Regions from separate parts of the uncultured Roseobacter sp. genome, predicted to be linked through region 1. Evidence: riboswitches for the same ligand, from Rfam matches in the RefSeq annotation. Region 1 holds a riboswitch; each other region holds the start of a gene.
What was found. Region 1 has a riboswitch for cobalamin ahead of bluB (5,6-dimethylbenzimidazole synthase). Riboswitches for the same ligand answer to the same signal wherever they lie in the genome.
Positions count from the first base shown of each region.

Region 2: it holds a riboswitch for cobalamin, as region 1 does, so the genes downstream of both, Q1A20_RS00310 (DUF1636 domain-containing protein) here and bluB (5,6-dimethylbenzimidazole synthase) in region 1, are expected to answer to the same signal.
Region 3: it holds a riboswitch for cobalamin, as region 1 does, so the genes downstream of both, Q1A20_RS00245 (energy-coupling factor ABC transporter permease) here and bluB (5,6-dimethylbenzimidazole synthase) in region 1, are expected to answer to the same signal.
Region 4: it holds a riboswitch for cobalamin, as region 1 does, so the genes downstream of both, Q1A20_RS19180 (DUF1636 domain-containing protein) here and bluB (5,6-dimethylbenzimidazole synthase) in region 1, are expected to answer to the same signal.

Region 1 is NZ_CANMXR010000004.1:230,653-234,860, reverse strand. It holds gene Q1A20_RS10210 (VPLPA-CTERM sorting domain-containing protein) at 1-938, shown strand, start outside; cobalamin riboswitch at 1,353-1,547, shown strand; gene bluB (5,6-dimethylbenzimidazole synthase) at 1,591-2,298, shown strand; gene Q1A20_RS10200 (cupin domain-containing protein) at 2,516-2,827, opposite strand; gene Q1A20_RS10195 (SDR family oxidoreductase) at 2,849-3,592, opposite strand; gene Q1A20_RS10190 (GntR family transcriptional regulator) at 3,786-4,208, shown strand, end outside.
Region 2 is NZ_CANMXR010000001.1:65,128-69,335, forward strand. It holds gene cobN (cobaltochelatase subunit CobN) at 1-201, opposite strand, end outside; gene cobW (cobalamin biosynthesis protein CobW) at 208-1,266, opposite strand; gene Q1A20_RS00310 (DUF1636 domain-containing protein) at 1,259-1,657, opposite strand; cobalamin riboswitch at 1,751-1,963, opposite strand; gene Q1A20_RS00315 (DMT family transporter) at 2,012-2,908, opposite strand; gene Q1A20_RS00320 (DUF2478 domain-containing protein) at 3,034-3,555, opposite strand; gene Q1A20_RS00325 (HEAT repeat domain-containing protein) at 3,568-4,208, opposite strand, start outside.
Region 3 is NZ_CANMXR010000001.1:51,431-55,638, forward strand. It holds gene Q1A20_RS00235 (mechanosensitive ion channel family protein) at 1-493, shown strand, start outside; gene cobF (precorrin-6A synthase (deacetylating)) at 507-1,247, opposite strand; gene Q1A20_RS00245 (energy-coupling factor ABC transporter permease) at 1,313-1,990, opposite strand; cobalamin riboswitch at 2,043-2,226, opposite strand; gene cobA (uroporphyrinogen-III C-methyltransferase) at 2,262-2,981, opposite strand; gene Q1A20_RS00255 (cobyrinate a,c-diamide synthase) at 2,978-4,208, opposite strand, start outside.
Region 4 is NZ_CANMXR010000010.1:16,127-20,334, forward strand. It holds gene Q1A20_RS19170 (ABC transporter substrate-binding protein) at 1-787, opposite strand, end outside; gene Q1A20_RS19175 (ABC transporter ATP-binding protein) at 801-1,583, opposite strand; gene Q1A20_RS19180 (DUF1636 domain-containing protein) at 1,580-1,984, opposite strand; cobalamin riboswitch at 2,087-2,307, opposite strand; gene Q1A20_RS19185 (heme ABC transporter ATP-binding protein) at 2,438-3,226, opposite strand; gene Q1A20_RS19190 (iron ABC transporter permease) at 3,228-4,208, opposite strand, start outside.

The DNA.
Region 1 (4,208 bases):
TACCGACAATGTGTGAAAAAATTCCACGAAAACCTTGCATAGCGCAAAGGCTCAGCTACCTTTCTGCTCGTGTGAAATATGCACACGATTTTGGAAAACCGCATGAAGTGCACATTACTTGTCAAATCAGCTGCCTTTGCCGGGGGCTCGGCCTGTTGTCTGTCGCGGCTGCAATGTTCGGCCAGTATTGGCCGAAGCTTTACCGGTTACGGACAGTTTCACTACCGCAGTGGCCGCAGATTTCGGAGGCCAGACAAAACGTGATGATCGTCAAAACCGTCATCGACAGGGCGCACGTGTTCGGATCGGCAATACCAACAACTTTCACCATATCAACGGAGAGGATGAACGAAATGAGAAAGCTACTACTCACCCTGGGCCTAGGCCTGGCGTTAGCAACCGGTGCTGCCAACGCGGCGACAATCAACGGCGGTGAGACAACCGTGACAGTAACCGCCCCGCTTACGACACTAGGGCTTGGCGGTGCACCGTTTGGAACAGCGACGGCGACCGGGGCGACCTTTACCTTCCCCATCACAGGTGGTTCCACGGCCGGCGGGGGACTTGAGATCCTCCACGACGGCAGCGGCGTCACGTTGTTCACCTTGGACACCACCGATGATGTCGAGGTCACTGTCGGCAACTTTGTGATCGACACCTTGGCGGAAACCGTGTTCGGAGACGTGATTGGTGGGCCGACCGGCCTCGACCTCTTTTCCTTCGGTACGGCACAAGGGGGGATCGGCCTTGAAATCACCGGCACCCTTGCCGGCGCGTTGACCAGCATTTTCAACGCCCCCGATCTTACCGGCGCGCAGTTCGGTGTGGCAAATACCAGCCCTGAAATTGCACCTGTTCCACTTCCCGCAAGCGCGCTCCTGCTGCTCGCGGGCTTTGGAATGTTCGGAGTGGTAAAGGCACGACGCCAACCCTCCTGATAAAGAGTAAGCCGAGTTGTTTTGGGGCCGCTTATCAGCGGCCTCAATCCGACCACCTCAACCCTGAATTCGGCGCCCCTTTTATTCTGCATTACCAGTCTGGTGAGTACCGGCAGGCCATGTTGCTAAAATTTTTAAAGATGTCCTGCAGGGTGCGTTGTTTTAACATCGAAGGTGCGCATCTTTTCGCGACTTCGCAGCCACGCCTAGAAGATGAACCTGATAGCGCCCTAGGGACCGCCCGATCTCGAACTTTTATAATACTGGGGAGGGTCAAATTTTCACAGTTGTTCTAGGTTTCGGAACAACGGATCAAGATCAGCAACCAGGAAGTTTCAAACATCAGCTTCAACCTACAAGCGCCCCGGCAAAGCGACTTTCAGCGAACACTGATTGTGACCCGTCTCACGGAATGCTAGCCTCCAACAGTCTGGTGCTTGCCCTGCCTTGCAAACGGTAAGGTGAGAGAATCGGGAATGCGGTGGAACTCCGCAACGTGCCCAACGCTGTAAGGTGGATGGCGCTGCATCGTGCCATTGGCTTCGGTCGAGAAGGCGCAGCCCCAGGTGATGCCAAGTCAGAAGACCGGCCAGACATATCAGGGCTTCCCGATGGTCACCGGGCGGCCAGTGTCTGTGACAGGGGATATGTCATGTTGCCACCCGTTCCTGCCCCGACGGGGCCGTTTTCTGCTGAAGAAAAGGCCGCTGTCTACCGCGCCATTCACACCCGTCGCGATGTGCGAAGTCAATTCACCCCCCGCCCCATCGAGGAGGCCGTTTTGATGCGGCTTCTCGATGCCGCCCATCACGCGCCTTCGGTCGGGTTCATGCAGCCATGGAACTTTATCGTGATCCGCGATGCAGAGGTGAAGGCGCAGATGCAAACCGCCTTTGCGCGCGCCAATGCCGAGGCCGTGACCATGTTTCCCGCCGACCGCCGCCCGGTTTATTCAGCACTTAAGCTCGAAGGTATCCTCGAAGCGCCGGTGAATCTATGCATCACCTGCGATCGGGAGCGGGCCGGGCCGGTCGTTCTGGGCCGTACCCACAATTCGGAGATGGACCTTTATTCAACCGTCTGCGCGGTGCAAAACCTTTGGCTCGCGGCTCGGGCCGAGGGCATTGGCGTTGGCTGGGTCAGCATTTTTCGCGAGGACGACATCCGCACCGTTCTGGATCTGCCCGATCGCGTGGTGCCGGTGGCCTATCTGTGTCTGGGCCATGTGGACGCCTTGCATGAAATCCCTGAGCTGGAGGCAAAAGGTTGGCGCAAACGGTTACCGCTGGCGGATCTGGTGTTTGCGGACCGCTGGGGCTGCAAGGATGACCCGGCCACATCCGAAAGCGCAACGAGCTGATTGCTGCTGGGCCGACCCCACTCTAGCTTAGCAATGTCGCCTTGATTTAAGGTACAGCCGTCAGCTCCAAACGGGGCTTTTGCCGGTTTTGCGCTCGAAGAGGGCATGTAAGCACTTTCACGGGGATCACCGGTCAATATCGCAGGGGATAAGGTCGGCATTCGGGACAAACCGGACCTATCAAGAAGGCTGTTTAGGTCGCCCTGCGGGTGTCAGCTCAGAGAAAATCTTCCCGGCGTGGTGTGAAGCAATCGACCAGCGTGCCGGGTTCCAGACAGACGCACCCATGCTTCATCCCGGACGGAATAACAAAACTATCCCCCGGCCCGACCTCGCGTACTTCATCGCCAAGAGTGAACTGGAACCGGCCACTTTCAACATAGGTCGACTGAACGTGGGGGTGATTGTGGAGCGCGCCAATGGCGCCTTCTTGGCCGAAACGGAAAGCCACCACCATCAGCTCCGGATGATCCGAAAGGACCTGCCGGGTCACGTTTTCTGCCGTCGAAACAATCGGAAATTCAGACATGTCAGATCCTTTCAGAAGCGGTCAGGAGAATACCATCCCGCCGTTGATGTCGATGTTTGTGCCGGTGATGAACGCAGAATCCGCACAGGCGAGGAACAAGATCAGGTTGGCCGTATCATCGGTATTGCCCTGTCGTTTCACCGGTGCGGCTGCTTCATACCCGCGTCGGCCCGCATCGGGCGTATGCACATTATGAAAATCGGTGTCGATCATGCCAGGACACAAGGCGTTGACCCGGATGTTCGGCCCCAACTCCTTGGCCAGCGCGCGGGTCATGGTCATAACCGCACCTTTTGACGTGGCATAAGCCACCGCACCGGACCCACCGCCATCGCGTCCGGCCTGGCTTGCCAGGTTTACGATGGTTCCGGTATTCATGTGCTGAAGGCACGCCTTCGTCATCATGAATGTGCTCGTCAGGTTCAGGTCCATCACTGCGTTCCAGTGTTCGAGCGGCATCTCCGACACAGTCTTGCGGGCGATCAGGCCTCCGGCATTGTTGACGAGCACGTTGATCCCGCCAAACTCATCGACTGTCTGGGCAACAAGCGCGTCGACATCCTCCACCTTGGTCAGATCACCCTTAAGCGCGAAGGCCTGCCCTCCCTGCGCTTTGATCTGCTCCACCGCGGCATCCGCTCCGGCACTGCTGGAATAATAATTGATGGCCACATTTGCCCCTTCCGCAGCCAGTTTAATGGCGGCGGCCTGTCCGATGTCCCGACCACCGCCGGTAATGATCGCCGTTTGCCCTGCAAGTTTCATGCGCTGTCCTTTTCCGTTTTCACTCACACTGGTATACTAGTCATTTAACTGGTATACCAGTGTGATATGTATCGCGAAACCTGGTCAAGCTCGCGAGGGAAAGAGAGAACGACAACATGAACGCCTCTGTTTTGTTCCCGATAGTGTTTCGATATGACCTTTTGAAGTCCGGAAAGACCATGGAGATGATGCAATGGCTCAGGCAACACAACTCGGCGAGCGGCGCACAAGTGTCGATGACATCTTTGACCATCTTCACCAGGAAATCCTGTCGCTCCGTCTAAGACCCGGTGATAAAATCTCCGAGGCCGACATCGCCGCCCAATTCGGCGTGTCCCGGCAGCCCGTGCGGGACGCGTTCAACCGGCTTGCCACGCTTGATCTCTTGCTGATCCGCCCGCAACGCGCCACCGAAGTGAAGAGGTTTTCCTCCCGGGAGATCGCCAAATCGCGTTTCGTGCGCGCCGCAGTCGAGCGGGAAGTCCTGCGGCGCGCCGCGCAATATTGCGACGCAAGCGGTGCAGCAGAACTTGACGCCGCACTCGCGGCACAGGATCGGGCAATAGAGGACAATGACGTCGATAGGTTTGGCGCTCTGGATTACGAGTTTCACAAG
Region 2 (4,208 bases), on a different contig from region 1:
ATGTTTCAGCGCCACCAGATTGGCGAGCCGCAATGTGGGCAGTTTGCCCTCTGGCCCGCCGCCCCGCCGCCAGGCTTCCGCGAAAGCACCCAGGTCACTGTCAGAGAACGACAACACCACCAGATCGGCGGGGCTCTGCCCCAGATCCGTTGGCGTCTCGGTCTCCTCCAACCCATGGCTTTCGCGGAAAACGACGTGCATGGGGGGTTACTCTGCGGCCTCGACGGCGCGGGCGCCCAGCACGGACTGAATGGTTGCCACTCTGATATCATCATGTTCGGCAATCACCACCAGACGCCCCTGCCGCGCTTCATCCGGCTGCCACGCACGATCATACTGATACCGGACGCGGGCACCCACCGCCTGCACCAGCAAGCGCATGGGTTTGCCTGCCACAGCGGCATAGCCTTTCACGCGCAGGATGTTGTGCTCATTAGCCAGCACCTCCACCGCGCGCACCAGATCCGCCGGGTCGGTTTGCTCGGGGATATCTACCACGATGCTTTCAAAATCCTCGTGGTCGTGATCATGCGGGCCGTCGTGGTGGCTGGGGCGCGCGTCCATGTCATCCTCCGCCGCCGCTTCGAGGCCGAGAATGATGCGCGGATCCACGATCCCCTCGGCAACCTCAACCACCGGCAAGGGGCGCGGCGCTTCGGCGGCGATGATTTCTTTTGCCTTCTCAACCCCTTCCGGTCCGGCCAGATCGGGCTTGGTCAACAGGATGATGTCAGCGCAGGAAATCTGATCTTCAAAGACCTCGGACAGGGGCGTTTCGTGATCGATGCTCTCATCCGCTGCGCGTTGCGCATCCACCGCCGCCACATTGGGCGCAAAGCGACCCGCCGCCACGGCCTCGGCATCTGCCAGAGCGATCACGCCATCCACGGTGATTTTCGAGCGGATATCCGGCCAGTCAAAGGCCTTCAAGAGCGGTTTCGGCAGCGCCAGACCCGATGTTTCGATCAGGATGTGATCGGGGCGCGGCTCCAGCGCCATCAGCGCCTCGATGGTGGGGATGAAATCATCGGCAACCGTGCAGCAGATGCAGCCGTTGGCCAGTTCCATGATGTTCTCCGCCGGGCAATCGGGGATGGCGCAGGATTTCAGGATGTCGCCGTCGACCCCCACATCGCCAAACTCATTCACCACCACGGCCAGCCGCTTGCCGCCGGGGTTCTGCATCAGTTCGCGGATCAGGGTGGTTTTGCCCGAGCCCAGAAAGCCGGTGATGACGGTCACGGGAAGTTTTGCAAGATCAGTCATGGTCGTTCTCCAGCGGCGGGATGCGCGCGATACAGTTGCGTTTAAAATGGTCGGGGCGCTCGCGCCACGGGATCAGGCCGTCCTGCGTGGCGTTATAGCGGGCCGCCCCATCGATCAGGACGTCCGGATGCGACACTTCATCGATGTTTCCGTAAATATACGTCCACCTGTCGCCACCGCGCAGCGCAATCGTGCAGCCATGGTCACAGTTTTGCAGGCATTCCACGGGTTTCAGGCGAATGCCGGGCGGCATCTCGTTTTGCGCCAAAGTGTCATAAAGGCGTTGCCCCGGACGGCGTTCGTCCTCCGGGATCTCCTGACCGCGCCTGCATTTGACACAGATCAGCAATTCTGTGGCAGGGCCGGTCAAGGCTGTTGCGTCTGTCGTCATAGTGTTTTGTCCCATATGTCATGGGACGTGGGTCAGATGACGAGATGGGCCTGATGGGATCAGGGCTTTCCCGACACCGGAACACCCCGTCCGGTTTCCTCACGTGTCGCTGGCAGGTCTCCCGGCTCACGGATCCCGGCAGCCTGGCTGCCTTCGGTCTGCGCCACCTTCCCGGACCTATGTCCAGTGGTATCGGCAGACCTTTCCGTTCACGGTCGCGGGGGCGGCTGTGCTTCGTCGAAAGCAATCGACTGCACATTCCCTTTTCACTTCAAATCACGAAGCACCAACTGGGATTCAGTTGCGTCAGAACCACGGGCATTGTCAAGCAGAAGCGGGTGTTTCCACCGCGGGCTATGCCTGACCGGTGGTTTGTTTGCTGCGCCAAAGAATGAAAAGACCGGACAGAACGATCAGGCCGCAGCCCAAGAGCACCGACCAGCCGATGTCCTCGCCGAAAAGGACGACACCAAAGCCAATGCCAAAAAGTAGTCGCGTGTACCGGAAGGGCGTGACCGCAGAGACTTCACCGGTGCGCATGGCTTTCATCAGGCTGGTGTAGGCGGCAACGCCCGCTAGCACCGCGCCCAAGAGGCACGCGGACGTCACGGGATCAGGCCGGACAAAGGGCGCCGCTTCCCACAAGAAGAACAGCAGCCCCGCGACGACAACCGATAGAAACCCATAGAGCCCCAGAATGGACGCGCTCAAAGACGCCGGGGCCGCGCGGCTCGCCAGATCGCGCCCGGCAAACCCAAGCATGCCCAAAACGGCCAACAGCGACAGCAGCGAAAAACTGTCTGAACCCGGACGCACGATCACGATCACACCCAGCAACCCGATGAAGATCGCGACCCAGCGTCGTGGCCCCACCTTTTCACCAAAAACCAGGGCAGCAGCAGCCACCACAACCAAGGGGGTGGCTTGCAGGATCACCGTGGCCGACGACAGCGGCGTCAGGGTGATCGCCAGCACGAAAAAGAGACGTCCGGTGATCTCGAAAAAGACCCTTAGCCGCATCGGGCGCGATACCACATCCGGCGTGAAAAGGCTTTCCCGGTTGAGCACGGCCAGACCGGCAAAGACGATAGCACCGCCGAGGCCGAAAAGGATCAGGATTTGACTGACGGGCAGCGTTTGCGACGCCGCTTTGATAAACACGTCTTCGACTGCGAAAGCGGCCATGGCGAGCACCATCCACAGGCTGCCGACAAGGTTCGCCTTGCTGTCGGTTGCAATGCTGGGGGTCACGCGGTCTCCGATGCTGCGATGCGCCAGGACCTAACTGATCCCGGCTCCGCATGACGGATCGCACCGGGCGCGTCAACGGCAATGCAGCAGGCAATGTGTTTTCACAGCGTTCCCCGTGGCGGGGGTCAGGCAGGCGCGTTCCGTTCCGCGATTTGCGCGTCGAACCATGCGGTCAATGCCGCCTCATCAGCTGGAAGCGCTTGGGCCAAATCCCCCGTAAACGCGATGAACGCGGCACGGTTTAGCGCATTCAGACCCACAAGAACCGGGATATCATGGCTCAGCGCTTCTGCGATCACCGGTCGAAACCCGCGACCAGCGGCCTCGTGTTTGCCGAACTTGTTGACGATGAGCAGATCGGCCCCCTTGGCCACTTCGCTGCTGACCAAACCCACGGCCTGTTCCAGCGCTTCGGGATCAAGCCTGCAGCCGGTCGCGGAAGGGCCAAGGCTTTGCGAAATGCGAATGACAGGTCCCTCCGGCAGGAGTTTCACATCCATATCGCAGAGCCCGCCATCGCAGCTGTCGGTATTGACCTGCACGGCACCACACAAGCGATGGCCACGGGTCAGCGCTTTGCGGGCAAAGCCATAAAGCAGCTGATCTGTATCGCCTTTTCCGGGCGCAATCGTATAGGCAATTCTCATGGTCTGACCAAATTATGAAGCGTCGTGGCGCGGGGCGAGCCCCCGCAGGATGATCAACGCGCGGCGGGGATTGTCAACACTGTCTGCGAGGATTTCGAGGGCTGTTTCCTGCGCCGCGTCAGCTTGCCGCGCCAGCATCCCGAGGGTGTCGGACCGCTCTGCGTCGATCACGGCGCGCATGGCCGCCTGGATAAGCGTAGTCTGTCCTGACGTGAGGATTTTCTGCGCCGCTTTTTGTCGGACAGCGGTTGCTGCGTCGCCGATGAAGTCGAGCGCTTGGCCCGCGGGCAAGTGCGCAACGGCTTCGGCGCGGATCAAGGCGTCCGCGTCATTGAGCCCCCTGCTCAGCACGGCAGGATCGGGATCTTGCGAGAGGATGCGAAACGCCGCCATGCGGATCAGCGGGTCACTGTCAGCAAAGCCAGCCTCGGCGGTCTTGCGAAATGCGGCGGCCACCGCCCTGCCCGCCAACGTCTCCCAGGCCGCGCGGCGCACCGTCTCATCGGGGTCATCTACCCGCGCCATCATCGCCTCGGTCAGCTTGCCCCCAACGCAGTCGCGGAATATCCGCATCGCGTCGCAGGCGAGCGACGGCGCCAGATCGTCGGATCCTTCAACAGCGCGTCGTTTGGCACGTTTCGCACCGGATTCTT
Region 3 (4,208 bases), on a different contig from region 1:
TCACCGCGGCAATGTGCACACCATTCCCTATGGCAGCGTCGAAAAGGTCACCAATTTCAGCCGCGACTGGGTGATCATGAAACTGATGTTCACCGTGCCCTTCGATACCGATCCCAACCGGGTCAAAAAGATCTTCAAGAAGATCGGCGCGGAGATGCTGGAAGACCCGCTGTTCAAGGATGATTTCCTGGAGCCCTTCAAAAGCCAGGGCGTGTTCCAGTTTGATGATGTGGGCATCGTGATGCGCGGTAAATTCATGGCCAAGCCGGGCACGCAATTCACCATCCGCAAGGAAATCTACAACCGTGTGCGCAATGAGTTCAAAGCCAATGGGATCGAATTTGCGCGGCGTGAGGTGCGGGTCGAAATCCCGGGCATGGAAGATATTGAAAGCCTTGAAGAGAATGAAAAAGCCGCAGTTCAAGCGGCGGCGTCAAGTGCGGTGGACCAGCATATCGCGGAACAACAGGCTGCGGCGGCCGCAAAGAAGTAGCGGCGCAACGGGTTCAGTCGCAGGTGCTGAGCAAATAGGTATCCATGATCCAGCCGTGACGCGCGCGTGCCTCGGCCCGCATCGCCACGATGCGTGCCGCCACATCAACGAGCTTGCCGCGATCCAGGATTTGCTCCGGCATGCCCAGATAGGCGCCCCACCAGATGTGCAGATCGCTGCGGTCCAGCGTTTGGAAACTGGCCTCGCCGTCCAGCATCACCACCACCCGCTCTGCACCCTCCGGCCAGCCGTGGTCGCGCAGACGCCGCCCGGTGGTGATCAGAACGGGGCCGTTCACCGTATTGAGCGGCAGCGCATGGGCGGCGGTCAGCGCCTGAACGGCGGTGATGCCCGGCACCACGCGGATATCGGGTTTGGGATCCAATCGCTGCGCAATGCGGATGGTGCTGTCGTAGAGCGAGGGATCGCCCCAGACCAGCAGCGCCACCGGCCCTTTGATGTTGGTTCCTGCCACAGCGGCCTGCCAGCGCCGGGCGATCTGGTCGTGCCAGCGCGCCACACGTTCTGCATAAGGCAGGTCCGGGTCCCGCACCGGGTAGTCAAAGGGAATGATCTCGGCCTGCGACCCGCTGACGTCGATGATCCGGTGCCGTAGGGTTGCCAGATCGTCTTTACCCGCGCCCTTGTGCGGCACCAGAATGACCGCCGCGTCGCGCAGGGCCGCCATCCCTTGCCCGGTCATATGATCGGGGGATCCGGTGCCGATCCCGATAAGCCAGAGCGTGTCGATCACTGTGCAACCCTCACAAAAAACCCCGGACCCCACGGAGGGATCCGGGACGGTTGTCTAGCAGCGGTTTACGCCGCGTTGAAGAGGCGCTGGGTAAAGAGACCTGTGGCCTTGTTCGCGCGCATGGCCTTGGCGCTGGCCAGCACAGCAAGGTCGGCAATCGGTTCGATGATCACAACCAGCATATAGGCCGCCCCGAAGGTCAGGACCGACTGGAACGTCTCGGCGCCGACACCTTGACCATAGAAGGCCCAGAATGCGACCCAGGCGACAACACCGCCCTGATACATCGCGGACAGTTTGAAGACGTCTGCATAGGCCAGATCAACATAGGCTTTATGCTCGGGAATGAACCTCTGCGCCAGCGCCGAGATCGCAAAGAGCGGTACAAGCAAGGTGGTCACATTCACAAAGAACATCGGCAGATCGCTGGGCGCGAAGAAGGTGCCCTGAACCAGCAGACCGAGGGCAAGCCCCAGCGCGGCAGGTGCCGCGCCCATCAGCAAAAACAGCGTGGTGCCCAGAATGAAGTGCACTTCAGAGACGCCCACGGGGAAATGCGGCAGCACCTCAAAGAAGATGAACGTTCCGATGGTCGCCAGCGCCGTGCGCACGGCAAAGGATCCGACGGAGTGGTCCTTGAGATCCTTCAGCGCGAGCTTGGCGGTATAGCCCGCCGCACCCGCTGCGGTGGCATAGGCGAAGGCCATTTTGGCACCATCTACGATCCCGGGTTCGATATGCATGTTTTTGTCCTTTCTGTGCTGCCCCTCCGGCAGCGTCTGATCCGTTTGCAAACGGGTTATGGGTTGGGACGGCAGGTCTCCTGACTTGCGGGTCACGGCGCGCGGGTCCTTCCCGGCCTTGCGGCCAGTGGGTCTTTCCGTTGCGCTCGCCGCTTACAGTTGCGGGGGCAGTTCGGGCCTTTCACCCAATTCCCTTTTCAGCCACAGAATGTGGCACCGTATTTCTAGTCCTATCGCTGATGCTCCGGCCCGAACAACAAAAAAGCGACTTTCAACTCTCAGCAAACGGCCCATAGAGGATCAAAGCCGGTTTTTCTCCGACATCCTGCGCCAGTTGTTCCGCCAGTTCCGACACGGTGGATCGGGTGATCTGCTGATCCGGACCGCTGACGCTTTCCGCGAGAATCGCCGGTGTATCTTTTGGCAGCCCTTTCCGGGTCAGCGCCTCAAGCAGCCGTGGGAAGGTCCGCTTGCCCATGAAAACCACCGTGGAGGCGGACGGATCTGCCAGTGCGTCAAGGTCCAGATCTTCAGGCAATTGCCCCGACACATCATGGCCGGTGACAAACTGCACGCGGCGGGCCGTCAGCCGCCGGGTCAGCGGAATGCCCGCCGCCGCCGCGGCCGCACAGGCGGAGGGAATGCCCGGGATGATCTCATAGGGGATACCTGCCTCCCGCAGGGCCACCAGCTCCTCTTCGAGACGGCCAAAAAGGCCGCTGTCCCCGGATTTCAGCCGCACCACGCGTTGATCCATCTGTGCATATTCCACCAGCAACCGGCTGACGTGATGTTGCTTGGGCGATGGCCTGCCCGCGCGTTTGCCCACGCCCACCAGATCGGCACCCGATCGCGCATGGCTCAGGATCGGCCCCGAGGAGAGATCGTCAAAAAGCACCGCATCCGCACGCTTCAGCCGGTCGACCGCCTTGAGGGTCAGTAGTTCGGGATCACCGGGGCCGGAGCCCACGAAGCTGACGAAACCGGTCACGCACCCTCCTCCGCCGTGATGAGGTGAAAAAAGGTGCCGGAGACATTGCCCCGGTACGATCCGGTCTCAGGCACCGGGTTGCCATCCGCATCCGCCACCTGCGCCAGCGGTGCGTCCGGTTGTTCGAGTATGGTTGAATAGTGGAACTCGTGGCCTCTGAGCGCGGCACCGGGCGTATATCCCGGCAAGGGCGCGTCCAACACCGCGCGGCGGTAGCCCAGGTGGAATTTGCGTTTTTCATAGCTGGTCACCAGACCCAGCAGGCCCGCCATCCTGTGGTGCGTGCCTTCCTTGTCGATCAGCGTATCGCCCAAGGCCATATAGCCACCGCATTCCCCATGCACGGGGCGCGTTTTTGCATGTTTTCTGATGCCAGACAGGAAGTTATCCGCCGCAGCTAATGTTCCACCGTGCAGTTCCGGGTAGCCGCCGGGCAGCCAGATCAGATCGGCCGTTGCGTCAGGAGCCTCATTGGCCAGAGGCGAGAACGGCAGGATTTCGGCGCCCGCCCGGCGCCAGCCTTCCAGCACATGCGGATAGGTGAAGGAAAAGGCCGCATCCCGCGCCAGGGCGATCCGTTGCGCGGGCGGCACCGGCAACTGTGCGCCGGCGTGCTCTGGCAGTTGCCCTTTCGCTGCATCCCGAATGGCGCTGATGTCGACATGCTCGCGCAGGAATGTCGCGTATCCGGCGATAGCGACCTCCAGATCCGGGTGCTCCACCGCCTGAATGAGCCCGAGGTGCCGTTCCGGCAGGGTCAGATCGCCGCGCCTCGGCAGCACGCCCAGCACATTGACGCCCGCGTTTTCCATGCCCAGCCGCGCGAGCCGCTCGTGACGGGGCGATGCACAACGGTTCAGGATCACGCCAGCAAAAGGCACCTGCGGGTTGTAAGCCTGAAACCCCAGCGCCGTGGCCGCCGCCGATTGCGCCTGCCCGCTGACGTCGACGATCAGCACCACGGGCCAGCCCATGCGCTGCGCGGTCTCAGCACTGCTGCCGAACCCGCTTTGTCCGCGGGTGGCGACCCCGTCATAGAGGCCCATGGAGCCTTCGGCGACGCAGATGTCCGCGCCAAGCGCCTGACGAGAGATCGCCGCCAGCAGATCCGGCCCCATCGCCCAGCTGTCGAGGTTGAACGACGCCCGACCACTGGCGGCGTGATGAAACGCCGGGTCGATGTAATCGGGCCCGGATTTGAACGGCTGCACCTGCAATCCGTCCTCT
Region 4 (4,208 bases), on a different contig from region 1:
GCTTTTCCGCGGCGGTGACCTCGCCATAGTTCACGATCACAATGACTTCGGGGTTACGCTCAACGACGGCTTCCCAGCCGACGGTGGCCCAGCTTTTCGCGAAATCATTCATGATGTTGGTGCCGCCCGCCGCTTCGATCAGCGCGTTGGGCATCGCGTAGCGCCCGGCCGTGAACGGCACGTCCTCGCCGCTGTCATAGACAAACACCCGTGGTGCGGTCTCCAGCGGGGCCAGGTTCGCCGTAAAGGCTTCAAGCTCGGTCCGGTATCCCTGCACGAGCGCGGTGGCTTTCTCGCTGACGTCGAAAATCGCGCCCAGGTTCAGAAGGTCGTTGTACATATCTTCCATGCTCGCCGCGTCTTTTTCACCGATATGGATGCAGCTTTCGGTCAGCTCGTAAACGTCGATCCCGAAGGGCGCGAGGGTCTCCGGGGTCACGTCGCCGCCCACCTTCATTCCGTAGTTCCAGCCGGCAAAGAAGAAATCCGCATCGGCACCGATCAACACCTCCTTGCTGGGATATTTCGACGACAGTTCCGGTAGCGCCTCGACGCCTGCCGTCATCTCCTGATCGAGGGTTTTCCAGCCGGAAATCCCGGTGTAGCCGACCATCCGGTCTGCAAGCCCCAACACCAGCATCATCTCCGTCAGGTTCACATCATTGGAGACGGCGGCCTTTGGTGCGGTATCAAAGGTCACCGTGCGGTTGCAGCTCTGCACCGTGGTTTCGGCGCCTAGGCCTGTTGCGATGACACTCATCAGCAGGGCGATCAGGGATGGTTTCATTAATGTGGCTCCTTCACTCGGGCAGGTGGAATGAGAAATGTTGGGTGTTGCTGGGCGCGAGCCGCTCGGCGCGTGCATCGACACGGAATGTGGTGGAGACCAGCGCCTCGGTCAGTGCCAGATCGGGCGGACCAAAAGCTCTGGTATGGCCCCGGTCCAGCAACAGGATCGTGTCACAGATGTCAGCGGCCATATTGAGATCGTGCAGCGAGACGACGATCGTCAGATCGAGCTGGCGGATCAGGGCGAGCACTTCCAGCTGATGGCGCACGTCGAGGTGATTGGTGGGCTCATCCAGCACCAGAACCTGTGGCTCCTGTGCCAAAGCGCGCGCGACCATGACCCGTTGCCGTTCACCCCCCGACAGCGTGGCAAGATCGCGGTCCGCGAAAGCCTCCAGATTGAGCTGCGTGATCGCAGCCTCGATGATACTGGCGTCCCGCGCGCCCGCAGACCAAAACCCGCCGTGGTGCGGTGTGCGACCCAGCGCAACGACCTCGCGGACCGTCAAGCCAAAGAGGGATATGTGCTCCTGCAACACTGCCGCCACCCTGCGGGCGGCCATGCGGGGGGGCACGGCCCAGATATCTTCCCCGGCGACAAAGATATGCCCGGTCGAGGGGCGCTGGTAGCGGTAGATCAGTCGCAGCAATGTCGATTTACCGGCCCCGTTTGGACCAACCACGCCCAGCACCCGCCCGGCCTCCACGCGAAAACTGGTGGGGTGCAACAGCAACGGATCAGGCCCGCGGGGCGCCCAGCTGATGTTCTCAGCAACAAGTTCGGCGGCGCTCACGAGACCCGCTCGGTGCTGTCTTCCAGCGCGATGATCGCTGCCGGTACACGGGCCAGCGTTGTCTTGCGCAGCTTTCCGGGACGATCCACCGAAGAACACCAGCCGTCCTCCAGCAGGGCATATTGTCGGGCGAATGCCACGAGATCGTCGATGTCCGCGTCGGGCTCGATATCGCCGAAGAGATAGGTCGCTTTGCGCGAGCCGTGATAGGCGACGGTACAGGGCCGTGCGCAGCCCGCCATGCAGGCCACGCCGGAGATCTCGAAATCCTCGGTGACCGTGTCGCCCGCCGCTGCAATCGCGGCACGCAGCCTGACGATCAGCTCATAGCCGGGACGGCACGCGCTGCCCTCATGTCGGCACGATGTGCATATTGTAATTCTGTGAGTTGGTTGTCCCATGTCGCCCTCCGCGAAGATGCAGGGCGTGCAGCAGGCATGTCACTCTTGACGGGTTGACCCGTAAAACCATCATGGCCTCCTGTCCGGACGCCCCGCCCGGGTTGAAGTTGCATCAATGATGGCAGGTCTCCTGACTCGCGGGTCCGGGCTCGCCCGATCCTTCCCGAACGCGGTGGCGTTCAGTGGTGATCATCGGGGTCGCTCGCCGCTCACAGTTGCGGGGGCAGTCACGGATTTGGTGCCAAGTGGCGCGTCCTCACCGTATTCCCTTTTCATCCCGGTTGTGCATTTCGCAGCCGGGAACCATCGCAGGGACAGTCCGACAGAAGGTCTCCACCGTCAAGTGACATTCACACATTGGCTGTCAGAAAACAGTTGGGGAGCGGCTTTGGTGAGCTGACAGGTTTTTGGACCTGCGTTAGCGACTGTCCGAGAGTCGCGGCACCAGAAGGGTCACCCTGCATCGGCCTGCGTTGCTGCTTGTGGCAGAAGATACCAGTCCGAGCATGGCGGCGGCGTTCGGGTGCGGACCGCGCAATTATATGCCTCTGACAGATGCGCATCCGTCATCACAAGATCGGTCCGGCCGTCCGCGATGATACGGCCGGATTTCATCAAGACGATTTGATCGGCGAACATGGCGGAGAGGTTGAGATCGTGCATTACCGCGACGACACCGCCACCCGCATCTGCGTAGTCCCGGGCGATGCGCATGACCTCAAGCTGATGACCGATGTCCAGGCTTGAGACCGGCTCATCCAGCAGCATCCAGCGCGGCTGCGCATCTATCACCGGATCCCAGACTTGGCAGAGCACCCGCGCCAGTTGGACACGTTGTTGCTCGCCGCCCGACAGTTCCTGGTAAAAGCGCTGTGCGTAGCCGGCGAGGCCAACCCGCGCGAGGGCCCGGTCTGGCAGATGCGCATCCGCCGATACCCCTTGACCGAGGCCAAGCCGCACCACTTCGATGGCCTGAAAAGGAAACGACATGGGCGTCGATTGCGGCAGGACGGCACGGAAGCTGGCCAGTTGCCACGCCGGTGTTGTCGCAATGTCGTAGCCTGCCAGGGTGATCTCGCCGTCACAGGGGGTCTCGCCAGTCAGGGTTTTGAGCAGGCTGGTTTTGCCGGAGCCGTTGGGCCCGACAATCGCGGTCAGCACGCCGGGTTGCGCGCTGAAGTTAAGGTTCTCCAGAATGGTTTTGCGCCCGTATCTCAGGGTGACGTTCCGCGCGCTGATCATCTTACAAATCCACCACATTGCGGCGGCGCAGGAGGATCCACAAAAAGAATGGTGCGCCGAGCACGGCGGTGACGATGCCAATTGGCAATTCTGCAGGCGCGACGACAAAGCGTGATATGATATCGGCAAGCAACAGCAGGCTTGCGCCCAGCAGCGCGGAGTTGATCAGCAACCCGTGATGATCCGGACCCGTGGCCAGCCGCAGCAGATGCGGCACGACGATCCCGACAAACCCGATGCCGCCCGAAACCGCGACAGCAGCCCCGGTGGCGGCGCTGACCGCAAGAATGGCGATATTCTTGATACGTTGCACGTTGATCCCGATGTGGTGGGCCGAGGCTTCGCCAAGTGCGAGACCGTTCAGACCTCGGGCGAGAGTGGTGGCGATCAGGGTGGCCAGCAGGATGACGGGCCCCGCAATTGCAACCTTGGCCCAGGTGCTGCCCGAGAGCGATCCGAGCTGCCAGAAGGTGAGCTCACGCAGTTGCATATCATCCGCGTGGAAGATCAGCAGGCCAGAGAGCGCGCCGGTGAGGGCGGCAAGGGCGATCCCCGCCAGCAGCATGGTCGCCACCGATGTCCGCCCGGACCGCGTGGCCACGGCATAGAGCAGCATCATCGATGCCCAAGCGCCGACAAAGGCCATGACCGGCAGCAATGCATCTCCGAGGTAGGTCGCAATGCCAAGGGGCAGGGCGGTTCCCACAACGATGGCGAGCAGCGCACCGAGGCCTGCGCCTGCGCTGACACCCAAAAGCCCCGGGTCGGCCAGCGGATTGCGAAAGAGGCCCTGCATGACGGCGCCGGACACCGCCAGGGCGGCGCCGACGCAGGCGCCCAGCAAAGTGCGCGGCGCGCGGATGTCCCAGAGGATCACCGCGTCGGTTGCCGATGTGCCCTGACCGATCGCGAGGCCCCAGAGCGCCTGCCATAGCGATGTGCCGGATGCTCCTACCGCCAGGCTGGTGACACAGACCACGAT